Regions from separate parts of the Mycobacterium kokjensenii genome, predicted to be linked through region 2. Evidence: riboswitches for the same ligand, from Rfam matches in the RefSeq annotation. Region 2 holds a riboswitch; the other holds the start of a gene.
The links. Region 2 has a riboswitch for S-adenosylmethionine ahead of RCP38_RS02810 (hypothetical protein). Riboswitches for the same ligand answer to the same signal wherever they lie in the genome.

Region 1: another riboswitch for S-adenosylmethionine. It lies ahead of RCP38_RS14650 (bifunctional o-acetylhomoserine/o-acetylserine sulfhydrylase); the one in region 2 lies ahead of RCP38_RS02810 (hypothetical protein).

What each region holds. Positions count from the first base shown of each region.
Region 1 covers NZ_OY726394.1:3,123,696-3,130,189, reverse strand. The annotation lists gene RCP38_RS14665 (PE-PPE domain-containing protein) at 1-1,489, shown strand, start outside; gene RCP38_RS14660 (class I SAM-dependent methyltransferase) at 1,593-2,339, opposite strand; gene metX (homoserine O-acetyltransferase MetX) at 2,336-3,469, opposite strand; gene RCP38_RS14650 (bifunctional o-acetylhomoserine/o-acetylserine sulfhydrylase) at 3,481-4,821, opposite strand; SAM riboswitch class IV at 4,955-5,075, opposite strand; gene RCP38_RS14645 (NADP-dependent isocitrate dehydrogenase) at 5,220-6,494, shown strand, end outside.
Region 2 covers NZ_OY726394.1:602,251-608,744, reverse strand. The annotation lists gene RCP38_RS02820 (hypothetical protein) at 21-431, opposite strand; gene RCP38_RS02815 (ADP-ribosylglycohydrolase family protein) at 428-1,729, opposite strand; SAM riboswitch class IV at 1,763-1,875, opposite strand; SAM riboswitch class IV at 1,992-2,106, shown strand; gene RCP38_RS02810 (hypothetical protein) at 2,250-2,453, shown strand; gene RCP38_RS02805 (chymotrypsin family serine protease) at 2,476-3,270, shown strand; gene RCP38_RS02800 (hypothetical protein) at 3,348-3,788, shown strand; gene RCP38_RS02795 (tetratricopeptide repeat protein) at 3,826-4,860, shown strand; gene RCP38_RS02790 (IS1096 element passenger TnpR family protein) at 4,857-5,075, shown strand; gene RCP38_RS02785 (hypothetical protein) at 5,068-5,232, shown strand; gene istB (IS21-like element helper ATPase IstB) at 6,449-6,494, opposite strand, start outside.

The sequences.
Region 1 (6,494 bases), 1.8 Mb from region 2:
CACGTTCCGTTCGTTGAGCACTGCCGCGGTGGCCGTCTCCGGTGCCGCAGCTCTGGTCGCTTCGCCGATCCTGGTGCCCGGATCGGTGTCCCCATCGCCGACGGTGACCGCCGACGTGGCACTGATGGACAACGTTGCCCTGATCATGGGCGGCAGCGGTACGCCGATCCCGGGAGCGTTGGACTTCGCCTGGGCCGAGCGTTACCTCGGGCACCTCGGATACGGCGACTACACCATGCACGGCGTCTTCACCCCGGAAGGCCTGTACCCGGGCACCGGGGTCAAGAGCCTGCCGCTGGACGTCTCGGTGGACCAGGGTGTGCGGATTCTCGACCAGACGATCCTCGACCACATCCAGGCCGGCGACAAGGTGGTGGCCTACGGCGTCTCGCAGAGCGCGGTGCTGGCCTCGCTGACCATGAACGACCTGGCCGCGCTCGGCGCCGGCGCACCCGACGTCGACCAGTTGTCGTTCGTGCTGCTGGCCAACGAGATGTTCCCCAACGGCGGCCTGCTGTCCCGTTTCGCGCTCCCGGACGTCCCGCTCTACATCCCGTCCCTGGGCATCGACTTCTACGGGGGCACGCCGGGCGACACCCCGTATGCGACCGACATCTACATCGCCGAATACGACGGGTTCGCCGACTTCCCGCGGTACCCGCTCAACTTCCTGTCGACGCTGAACGCCGTGTTGGGCATCGCGATGGTGCACGGTCCCGGCTACTCCAAAGACGGTGCCATCGACTCCGCGGAACTGCTGCTGGGCTCCACCAACTACGACGGGCCGCTGGAGCTTCCCGAGGGCGTCTCGGCCGCGGCGAACACCGACTACTACGTGATCCCCACCGAGACGCTGCCGCTGCTGCAGATGCTGCTGGGCATCCCGGTGATCGGACAGCCCCTCTATGACCTGCTGGAGCCGGTCACCAGGATTCTGGTCGACCTCGGCTACGGCAACGTCGACACCTATGTCGACGGGGAGCTGACCCACGGCGGCTGGGACATGGGTCCGGCGAACCTGACCACCCCGTTCGGGGTGTTCCCCGAGGACATCGATGTGATGGAGCTGCTGACCTCACTGGGGCAGGGACTGCAGCACGGGGTCAACGCCTTCATCTACGACCTCGGGCACCTGTCGTTCGGCGACGTCTCCGAGGCGGCCGGTTCGCTGACCGACTTCGCGTTGCCCAGCCTCCTCGACGTCGTCAACACGATCTCCGGTGCGGCCGCCACGATGTATTCGGTGCTGCTGCCGACGGCCGACATCATCAACGCCCTGCTGACCACCATGCCCGCCTACAACGTGAGCGTCTTCTTCGACTCGCTGATGGGCGACGACGACCTGCTGACCAATCTGGTGAACGCGATCGGGCTGCCCATCGCCGCCGACGTCGGGTTGGTGACCACCGCGATCGGGTTCCAGTTGTTGAGCGTCGGCGCGGCGCTGCAGTCGATCGTGGGCGACTTCACCGACCTGTTCAGCGCCTAAGCCCCGCCGGCCGGCCCGATGTGCGGTGAGCGTGCGGGTCTGCACGGCGACGCGCCGTGAATTCTGTACAACCGCGCACGCTCGTCCGCGGGGAACGCGGCCCTCAGCTCAACGTGGCCCGCATGCACACGGTGACGTAGGGCATCGACAGTCCCGCCGCGCCGGCCAGTGCGGGATGGGTGGCCAGCAGTGTGCGGACCCGGTCCAGCGTCTTGGTGCGCACCGCGTCCGGCGAGGTGATGCAGTAACTACGCGAGGCGACCAGGTCGAGCAGTGCCTGCGGCGTCAGATAATTGGTCCACTCCACCTGGTGGCTCTCGATCTCGCCGAACGGCGCGGGCAGGTGCACACCGGCCTCCACCACGTCACGGGCGTCCTCGCGGCCGATGATGTTGCCGAGTTCCTTGACCCAGCCCAGACGTTCGTCGCGGGTGTTCCAGACCAAGCCCAGCCGACCGCCCGGGCGCAGTACCCGCACCAGCTCGGGGATGGCCCGGGTGGCATCGAACCAATGCCAGGCCTGGGCCACCAGGACCGCGTCGACACTGTTGTCCGGCAGGGGGATCTGTTCGGCGGAACCGAGCAGCGCCGGGGTGCCGGGCAACGCGGTGGCCAGCACTTCGAGCATTTCCGCGATCGGATCCACGGCCACCACGTCCAGGCCCCGCTCCACCAGGCGTGCGGTGAGCTTGCCGGTGCCGGCGCCCAGGTCGAGGACATCGCGGGCCCCCGGCGGCAACAGCCAGTCGATGGCGTCCGGGGGATAGGACGGCCGGCCCCGTTCGTAGGCGGCGGCCTGCGAGCCGAACGACAGCGAGCGGTCGCGGCGTCCCTGCCCGGCCGGGCTCATCGCCGCTGCGCGCTTTCGGCCAGGGCGAGCGTCCTGCGGATCAGCTCGCCGACCGGCTCGGTCTCCAACAGGAAGCCGTCGTGCCCGTTCACCGAGTCGATGACGTCCAGCCCCGCACAGCCCGGCAGCGACTCGGCCAGTTCCGCCTGCAGCCGCAGCGGGTAGAGCCGGTCGGAGGTGATTCCGGCGACCACCGCGGGCACCGGGCAGCCCTGTAGCGCCGCGGCGACCCCGCCGCGGCCGCGCCCGACATCGAAGCCGGACAGCGCGTCGGTCAGGGCTACGTAGCTGCCGGCATCGAACCTCGACACCAGCTTGTCGCCGTGATGCTGCAGGTAGCTCTCCACGGCGTAGCGGCCCCCGGCGGCCGGATCCTCGCCGTCCTGGGAGTCGTTGGCGAACCGGCGGTCCAGTTCGGTCTCGCCCCGGTAGGTCAGGTGCGCGATGCGCCGGGCCAGCGCCAACCCGGCGTCGGGGTGACGGCCGGTGCCGTGATAGTCGCCGCCCTGCCAGTTCGGGTCGGCTTTGATGGCCGCGACCTGCGTGCTCTGGGTGCCGATCTGGTCGGCGGTCGCGCGGGCGCCGACGGCCAGCAGCAGCCCGGCGCCGACCCGGTCGGGGTGGCCGACCATCCACTCCAGGCCCCTGGCGCCCCCCATCGAGCCGCCCAGCACCGCGGCCACCTCGGTGATACCGAGTGCGGCCAGCGCGGCGATGTCGGCTTCCACCTGGTCGCGAATCGAGATCGCCGGAAACCGCGAGCCCCACGGCTTGCCGTCGCGGGCCAGCGATGCCGGGCCGGTGGAGCCGCAGCAGCCGCCCAGGGCGTTGGTGGCCACCGCGCACCAGCGGTCGGTGTCGATCGGGGCGCCGGGCCCGATGATCCCGTCCCACCAGCCCGGGGTCGGATGCCCGGGGCCGGCGGGACCGGCGACATGGGAGTCCCCGGTGAGTGCGTGCAGCACCATGACGACGTTGTCGCGCCGGGGCGACAACTCGCCCCAGCGCTGCACCGCGATGTGTACGTCGTCGAGTACCGCGCCGCTCTCCAACACCAGCGGCCCGATGCCGACCACGCCGGTCTCTCCCACGGCGGGCAGCGCCTGCCTGGATACGTCGGAGATCGTCACCGGGACTCGCCTCAACGAGCCGCCAGCGCCGACGAGTCGCCGAGCTTGGCCGCGGCCGCGGCGAAGCCGAGCTCCAGGTCCGCCAGGATGTCGTCGATGCCCTCGATGCCGACCGCGAGCCGCACCAGGCCCGGGGTGACGCCGCTGGCCAGCTGCTCTTCGGCGCTGAGCTGGCCGTGTGTCGTCGAGGCCGGGTGGATCACCAGCGACCGCACGTCACCGATGTTGGCGACGTGGCTGTGCAGCTGCAGTGCGTCGACGAACGCCCGGCCCGCCTCGATACCGCCGGCGAGCTCGAAGGACAGCACCCCGCCGACGCCCTTGGGCGCCAGTTGCTTGGCCAGGCCGTGCCAGGGCGAACTGGGCAGCCCGGCGTAGTTGACGCTGAGCACGTCCTCGCGGGCTTCCAGGAACTCCGCGACCCGCTGGGCGTTGGCGACGTGCCGCTCCACCCGCAGGCTCAACGTCTCCAGGCCCTGGGCGATCAGGAAGGCGTTGAACGGCGAGACGGCCGCACCCAGGTCGCGCAGCAACTGCACGCGGGCCTTCAACGCGAACGCCGGTGCGCCCAGGTCGGCGAAGACCGCCCCGTGGTAGCTCGGGTCGGGGGTGGTGAAGCCCGGGTGGCGGCCCTGGGTCCAATCGAAGTTCCCGCCGTCGACGATCACGCCCGCGATCGTCGAGCCGTGCCCGCCCAGGTACTTGGTGGCCGAGTGCACCACGATGTCGGCGCCGTGGGCCAGCGGCTGGATCAGGTAGGGGGTGGCGACGGTGTTGTCGACGATCAGCGGGATGCCGTTGTCGTGGGCCACTCCCGACACACCCGGGATGTCCAGCACGTCGATCTTCGGGTTGGAGATCGTCTCGGCGAAGAACGCCTTGGTGTTCGGTCGCACCGCCGCCCGCCACGACTCCAGGTCATCGGGGTCTTCGACGAAGGTGGTCTCGATGCCCAGTTTGGTCAGCGAGTAGTGCAGCATGTTGTAGGTGCCGCCGTAGAGGCGCGGGCTGGACACGATGTGGTCACCGGTGCCGGCGAGGTTGAGGATCGCGTACGTCGCCGCAGCGGAACCGGATGCCAGCAGCAACGCCGCGACCCCACCCTCGAGGGCGGCGATGCGCTGCTCGACGACATCGTTGGTCGGGTTCATGATCCGGGTGTAGATGTTGCCCGGAACCTCCAGGCCGAACAGCTTGGCCGCGTGATCGGTGTTGTCGAACGTGTAGGAGGTGGTCTGGTAGATCGGCAGCGCGCGGGAGTTGGTCGCGGCGTCGGGGGTCTGCCCGGCGTGGACCTGCTTCGTCTCGAAGGACCAGCGTGCCGTCGGGTCGGAGGTGTTCTCGGCGGTCATGTGGGTAAAGGCTTCCTCGGTAGTGGTTGTCGCTGGAATATCACGTGGGTTCAGCGACAACAGCCACCGACGAGCGGCCGCAATGAGGCACGCATCAGGTTCCCCTGTTCTACTCGGGGGGCCCGTTGTGGCGGACCCGCGCTTGCCGCGTAGCCGATAGGTGGCTACTCAACCCGGTCATCACCCGGGGCACCCCACCGCGGTTGGAGGGTTGCCGGCCAGCAAGCCGGGGCTTCGCGCTGACACTCATGACCGTCAGGAAGCCTATCGCATCTTTCGGGACCGTCGCCACAGGCTCACCGGCGGCGGGTGCGCGGGTGAGGTACGCGATACTGATGCGGCTGTGTACCACGCAGCACAAAACGTTCGTTTCAGAACCTGACGCCGGGAGAACAGCCATGTGCGCCGACAAGCCGACCATCATCTACACGTTGACCGACGAGGCGCCGCTGCTGGCGACGTACTCCTTCCTGCCGATCGTGCAGGCCTTCACCGGCCCCGCGGGTATCGACGTCACGCCCAGCGACATCTCCGTGGCGGCCCGCATCCTGGCCGCGTTCCCCGACTACCTGACCGAGTCGCAGCGGGTCCCCGACAACCTCGCCGAACTGGGTCGGCTCACGCAACTGTCGGACACCACCATCATCAAGCTGCCCAACATCAGTGCGTCGGTGCCGCAGTTGGTCGCCGCCATCAAGGAGCTGCAGGACAAGGGGTTCAAGGTTCCCGACTACCCGGAGGACCCGAAGACCGAGCAGGAAAAGGACATCCGCGACCGTTACGCCAAGTGCCTGGGTAGCGCGGTGAACCCTGTTCTGCGGGAAGGGAACTCGGACCGTCGTGCGCCCAAGGCGGTCAAGGAGTATGCGCGTAAGCACCCGCACAGCATGGGTGCGTGGTCGATGGCGTCGCGCACGCACGTGGCCACGATGCGCCACGGCGACTTCTACCACGGCGAGAAGTCGATGACTCTCGACCGCGATCGCGACGTCAAGATGGAGCTGAAGACCCGCAGCGGCAAGACGATCGTCCTCAAGGAGAAGGTGGCGCTGCTCGACGGCGACGTCATCGACTCGATGTTCATGAGCGTCAAGGCGCTGCGCGAGTTCTACGAGGAGCAGATGGAGGACGCCCGCAAAACCGGGGTGATGTTCTCGCTGCACGTCAAGGCCACCATGATGAAGGTCAGTCACCCCATCGTGTTCGGCCACGCCATCAAGGTCTTCTACAAGGACGCGTTCGCCAAGCACCAGGAACTCTTCGACGAGTTGGGCGTCAACGTCAACAACGGTCTGTCCGACCTCTACGGCAAGATCGAGACGCTGCCGGCGTCCAAGCGTGAAGAGGTCATCGAAGACCTGCACGCCTGCCACGAGCACCGTCCCGAGCTGGCGATGGTGGACTCGGCCAACGGCATCTCCAACTTCCACTCGCCGTCGGACGTGATCGTCGACGCGTCGATGCCGGCGATGATCCGTGCCGGCGGCAAGATGTACGGCGCCGACGGCCGCCAGAAGGACACCAAGGCGGTCAACCCCGAGTCGACGTTCGCGCGGATCTACCAGGAGATCATCAACTTCTGCAAGACCAACGGGCAGTTCGACCCGGCCACCATGGGCACCGTCCCCAACGTCGGCCTGATGGCACAGAAGGCCGAGGAGTACGGCAGCCAC
Region 2 (6,494 bases):
TCTCCTGCCTCTGGATTGTTTCAGTCGGTACCGACATGTCTTCTGGCCCCGTCGCGGATCTCGCCGCCGGAGGCTTCGTGGCGCCACACTAAGTCGAGTGCGTCAGGCGGCGCGGTACGCGGCCCCAGGTAGTGGCACCGCAGGCATCCAGGACGATCGCCCAGCACGACGCCGGGATGCTGGGACGGCCAGTGCTCCGGATCCGGTCCGTAGACGGATTCGTATGTCAGGCGGTGGTATTCGCGACGATTCCAGTAGCCGCGGGCAACGTTTACCGCGGTCGACGAGAGTTTCCACTGGGTAAAGCCCGTCACCAGTCGCTCGGTACCGGCTTCCCAGCCGAAGATCGCATCCCAGTACGGGCCCCAGGTGTTCGGGGCGTGCTTTGAGAACCGAATGGCGGGTTGCAGTCGCTCTGGTCCTCGGCTCATGCCGCACCCGCCAGGCGATACAGTGCCGCGCGTACCTCGTCGTCCAGATCGACGGGGCGCCGCAACGCCTCGACCACGTCGCGAAGTGCGTCTTCGATCCCGATGCCTCGCCGGCGTGCCCCGTACAACGCGCCGACGGCTACCGCATGGCCGGTGCCGAGCAGTGCGTGCACGAACACGGCCCGGCCGTCGGCCCGAAGGCGTTCGAGGACACGCACCGTATCGAGTAGCCCGAAATCCACGTTGACGGTGTCACCACCGAAATCCGCCGGTCGCACGTCGAGCGTGATGACTCCGTAGCACGGATCGGGGTCACCCGCTTCGGACAAGGTCACCACCACGTCGAGGCCCGGGCGCAGAAGCGATGTCACCCGCGCATACGGGCTGACGCCGCCGATCCAGAGGTCATCGTCGTGGGGATGCCGGCTCCCTTCCAGCTGAACCTTGTTCACCGAGGTGTCGTTCCGCCGCTCGGCTCCCGCCCACCCGATGATCGTGTCGGCCAAGGCGTCCAGGCTGTGGGCACGTATGCCGGGCCAGCCGCGCAGCGTCAGCCGCCAGTCTCCGGGGACCGCCGAGGCACCGTAGACCGCACCGAGCAGACCGCCGATGATCGCGGCCTCCTCAGTCGATGCGCCGTCACGCACCGCCGCCTGCACCGCGTTCCGCAGGTGATCGACGCGGAACACCCCGTTGGCGGGATCATCGTCGGGGATCGGGGTGTGCACGATCGTCGACAACGCGCGCGGCAACGCACCCCGGCTCTCACCGTTCGCGGCGCACGCCGACGGGTCATGGCGTTCGGCTTCATCGAATCGGTTCGACCACAACCGTTGTCGGGATGATTCCAGTAGTTGCAGGCCCGCCCGGATATCGAGTTCTCTGGTCAGAATCGCATGGCGAATCGCGGCGCACCACAGCACCGCGGAGTCGGAGACGTCGGGATCGTGCTGGATCAGTGCGGCAATCGGCCGGACCACGCCGGCAAGTTCGGCGGCGTCGCCGAGGCAAGCCAATGCCGCCGGCGCGGCCGGTATCACCGAAGTGGTCCGATCCCCGCCGCCGGCGGATCCTCGCCACCAATCCCAGCGCGCGGCAATGCGTTCGCGAGTTCCTTTCTCGCGCACGTCCGCGCCAGCCGCTAGCAACTCGGCGACCGGAATCACCCTGGCCGTGCCGCCTGCCCACGCCCCACCGTTCGCGGCGGCCAGCGCCTCGCCTGCTGCGGCGCCGAGCAGGCCGCCGCGGGCGCGGTCACGTCGAATCGTGGTCAAAGGCGTAGATCTGGTGTTGCCCATTGCATTACTCCTGAATGCCCGGGCCTCATCGAAGAGGCGCTCTTGCCGGACACCGGTCGGTGTCGGCCGCTTCGTCATCCGAGCCACCCACGAGCGTGGGGTTGGCGTGCCATCCAGTCGGAGCTTGTCGACGGCAACTCGTGAAGCAGATTCAGTATACCGGAGGCCGCCGACGAGCAGACGACCGGGTCGGATCACCTACTGCCCCAGCCTGATCCGTCGACACCGGAACGTGTCGTACCCCCGATCTATCATGTAAGTGGCTCAAGAGAGGACAGCAGATCGGGTACCTGGCCCGCTGTCACGGCAACCGCGCCCCACCGCACGGTGCCCCAGGGGAAGAGCCGGCACACCGACCGGGTGTGCAAGCGGTGTCCGCCCGAACGTGGCGAAACCAGAACGGCACGACATGCGCAGCGACGGCTGTCTCCCCGCGCCTCCGCCGGCCTCGCCCACTGCGGTAGCGAACCTCCGCCGCCGCTCGCGGCCCGTTGTCCGCTGTTCAGAAAGGAGCAATCACGTGCTGAAGAAACTCCGCGACCGGATCAGCTTCCTGCTGGCCAGATACGCAAACGCGATCATGGGCCTCTACATCGCGATGGCGTGGGTCCACGTGATCGTCTGGAAGGTACTGCTCTCGCTGTGGATCATCATGATCGTGTTACTGGTCCCCATCCTCTGCGTCCAGGTAATCCAAGCGCTGCTCGGCATCAGCGGGATCTGAGCGGGCCGCTACCCTGACGACGGTGACCGGAGGAAGCCGCTGGCAGACCGCCAAGACCGTGGCGTGGCGGATCGGGATCGCCGTGGTGGTGGCCGCGATCTTCGCCGGCCTGGTGCACGTCAATCGCACCCACCCGATGCATTCCCAGGCGACCATCCCCTCGGCGGACGCGATCGGGCCCGGTATCGGCATCAGCGTCGTCTCCGACGGCCAACCGGAGACCAAGATCTGCACCGCCGGGTTCCTGGTGCGCACCCGTGATGACCGGCCCGCGCTGCTGACCGCCGGGCACTGCAACCCCGACGGCGGTGCCGGACAGGTCGACATCCGCCACGGCGGGGTATGGGCGTTTCGCACCATCGGCGCGTTCACCGAGACCGTGCACGACGGCAGCACCTGGGACGACTACGACATCGGGCTGATCAGCATCGACGATCCGGGCAAGATCCCGTTGACCTCGATGGTCGACGGACATCCGGTGGTCGGTGTCGCCGAGCACGTCGACGTCGGTGATGTGCTGTGTCACTACGGGATCCGCAGCGGAGGTCCGGTATGCGGGCCGGTGGTGGCCAGCGAGGCCAACAAGGTCCGCTTCGAGGCCGGCGGCACCTGCGGGGATTCCGGTGGGCCCACCTACCGGCTGCGCGAGGACGGTACCGCCGAGGCGGTCGGCATCTATATCGCGGTCTCCGACGGCACTTACTCGGAACCCAAGTGCGAAGACCCGCACCCGTTCTCGATCGCCCAGACCATTACGCCGTGGTTGGCGGCGTGGGATCTGACGTTGGACACCAGCACCGGGCGGGTATCGGGCTGATAACGTGTCGGCGCCGCCGATAGCGGTGCGGAGATAACGCTCGTAACCTGGGGAGATAACCCTAGGAGGGCAGAACAATGGCTACCTCGGTTCTATCTCCCACCACCGCCGTGCAGGACCGCACCCGGATGTTCGCGCGCGTGCTCGGCCCGTTACTGGTGATCCTCACCGCCTCGGCGATCTTCCGTGCCCCGCAGGTCTGGGAGCGCGCCTCGGAGTCCGGCACCGATCCGTTGTTGCTGTGGGTCGCCGGGGCGTTCACGCTGCTGGCCGGTCTGGTCGTGGTCGCGTTTCACCCGTACTGGCGGGGCCCGGCGGCGCTCTTCGTCTCGGTGACGGGCTGGATCACCGCCCTGAAGGGGTTCGCGTTGAGTGTGTTCCCCGACGCCGGGATGTCGACTGCCAACATCGCCATGCACGCCGAGGGCTGGGCGCGCGCCGCCTACGTGCTGTTCGCCCTGATCGGGCTGTATCTGACCTATGTCGGGTGGGCGCCGCAGCGCGATCAGGGGCGGTAGGCGGCGGCGCCCACCCCCATACGGCAGGATGACGGCCATGGCGAATCCATGGGCGCAGCTGGAACAGGAACTGTTTGACGCGGCGACCGCCGAACCCCGCGACAACCAACGTTTCGTCACCGCCTTGGAACAGGCGGTTCAGGCCTGCCACACCGACAAGCGCGCCGCGAAGCATTTCGAGCTCGGCGAGCTGTACCTGTACCTCAGCGAGGAATACCAGGCGTTGGACCGCTACGACGACGCGCTGGTGGCCGCCGACCGGGCCGTCGAGACCGGGTTGGAACTGACACCCGACGCACGGTGCCTGCGCGCGGAGATCCTGATGCGCACCGGCCGCATCGCCGAAGCCGAGCCGATCTGGGCGGCAGTGCTCGCCGATACCCCCGATGACGTATGGCTGTACAACAATGCCGGGCTGGAGTACGCCGAGACCGGTGACCACGTCACCGCACTGGACTGGTTGACCAAGGGCCTGCAACTGGCGCTGGCCACCGGTGACCCCGAGGGCGCAGCCGACCAGCTGTACGAACTGCGCCAGGAGAGTCTGGAACACCTCGGCCAGTCCGCCGACGAGTTGCAGCAGCAGGCGGAGGAGTTTCTCGACGCGCTCGAGCAGGACCATCCGGAGTGGCCGATGCCGGCGGAGGACTCCCCGATCGACCCGTTCGACAAGATGGTGCTCGCCTGGCTGCCGACCGGCGACTACGACGACGCACTGGCGGCATGGCCGGAGTTTGCGGCCACCGAGTTGATGGCCGAATCGGCGGGGCCGCTACCCCATTCGACGTACTGCGTCGCGCTGCAGCAGCGGCTCGAGGAGCTGTCCGAAGCGGGATTTCCCACCCTGGTGATCGCGCCGGTGTCGGTGGCGGCGTTCACCGCCTGGTGTGCCGAAGCTGACCGGGACCCCGACTCCGCTGAGTCACGTATCGGATACGCCGAGCACCTGGCGATCACCGATGCCGCCTCGCTGATCGCCTGGCCGCCGGGCCGGAACTATCCGTGCTGGTGCGGTTCGGGACGCAAATACAAGAAGTGCTGTGCGGCACCGGGAGCGATGGCTGCAGTGTGATCACCGCTCGGCTGCAGGTGGTGCTGCGCGACGTCGAGCCGAAGGTGCTCCGGGTGTTCGACGTGCCGTCGACGGCCACCTTGCCCGAGCTACACGATCTGCTGCAGGCCGGCATCGGCTGGACGGACTCGCACCTGCACCAATTCGTCACCGCCGACGCCACGTACGGCATGGTGATCCCCGACGAAGAAGGTGTGGCCCGAAGATATGCGTGACGAGGCCGGTGCCCGGCTGGCAGACCTGGCGCCCGGCTTCGAATACCACTATGACTTCGGCGACGGCTGGATCCACGATGTAGAGATTCTGCGCCGCGGCTGCCAGAATGCTGGAATGCAGAAGCGAGTGTCGAGATGCAACGCATTGAGATGTTGAGTCGGTTGATCAAGACAGCCGAAGCGTGCGACACGTTTGGGATGCAAACCTGGTCTGAACGCCAGAAAGAGTGGGGACCTCGCATACCTGGCTCATCGGTCCTCGATGAAGAGTTCCTCACCAAAAAATTGCTGCGCGGCACAGACGCGAACCAGAAAGGAGTCCCGCAGTACCAATTCACCCGCAAGGAGGAAGCGACTACTGGAGCCGACTGGGAATGGTGGATCGGCGGAGGGACGCGGTGGCGATGCCTGCGGTTCCAGGCGAAACCCGAAACCCGAAACGCAGAACGACACTCCACGCTATAGCGAGCTTCTGCATCCTCACTCAACGGGGCAACAGATGAAGAATCTGCTAGCGGAAGCCGCTAAGGGCCATGATGCGTTGGCGCGACCCGGGCACGAAGTGCATCCGTACTACTGCTTTTACAACGGCTGGAACCCACCAGACACGCCGCCATGGCGAGGATCACGATCACATGTTGCACAAGCAAGCCTCGTTCGCTACCTACTTACGGGCAGCGCGCCCCGTTGGTGGTGGGGTTCGCTTCAGAATGGACCGGGCGCATCTCACCTGAGAGGTTGGGGTGCGGCGGTGTTGCACGCAGAGCGCGTGTGCCAGATCCTGTCCAGATCAACAACCAGCACAACTGCTGGCCTTAATGCCGAACCGTACTTCTGCGAATCACTTCCTCTATCAACAATCTTGTTTCGGGATGTGGCGAGCTACTTTCGGTCAACTCACGATCAAAGTGATGGCTGGGGCCGACTTCCCGACTACGCTAGCGACATTCTCATGCTCCGTATGGACCTGGACGAGGACGCTCGGGCTGAAGCAGCTGGTCGCCTTGCTGCGATCGGAGGAGGGGGCGTTGATGAGTCGCGCTTGTCAATCAGCATTCGCGCAGCAGCAGTGATACCGCTCGACGGATTCTCTGCGGACACCGTTGTCGCAGATTCTCCGCTGCTTGGGCAATTGATCTCCCTTGCTTAGGCACCTCCGCCGGCACCAACTCGCCCTCGGCCGGTTGACCCTGATTTAATTCGAAACCATCATGACCACACGCACCAGTCAGGCTGCGTCACAGGAACTGTCACCTATCCGTGCAGCGGACCCGATGTTGCCACGTGCACCGCATCGACGACAGGATTCAGGCTGTCAACGGCAACTGAAAACTGACCAGTTGTCGGCAATCCAAAATTGACCAGCTTGGGGTTCATTGGTCGTCGGCCGTGACGGTGGGGACACGGCCGAGGTCTCGG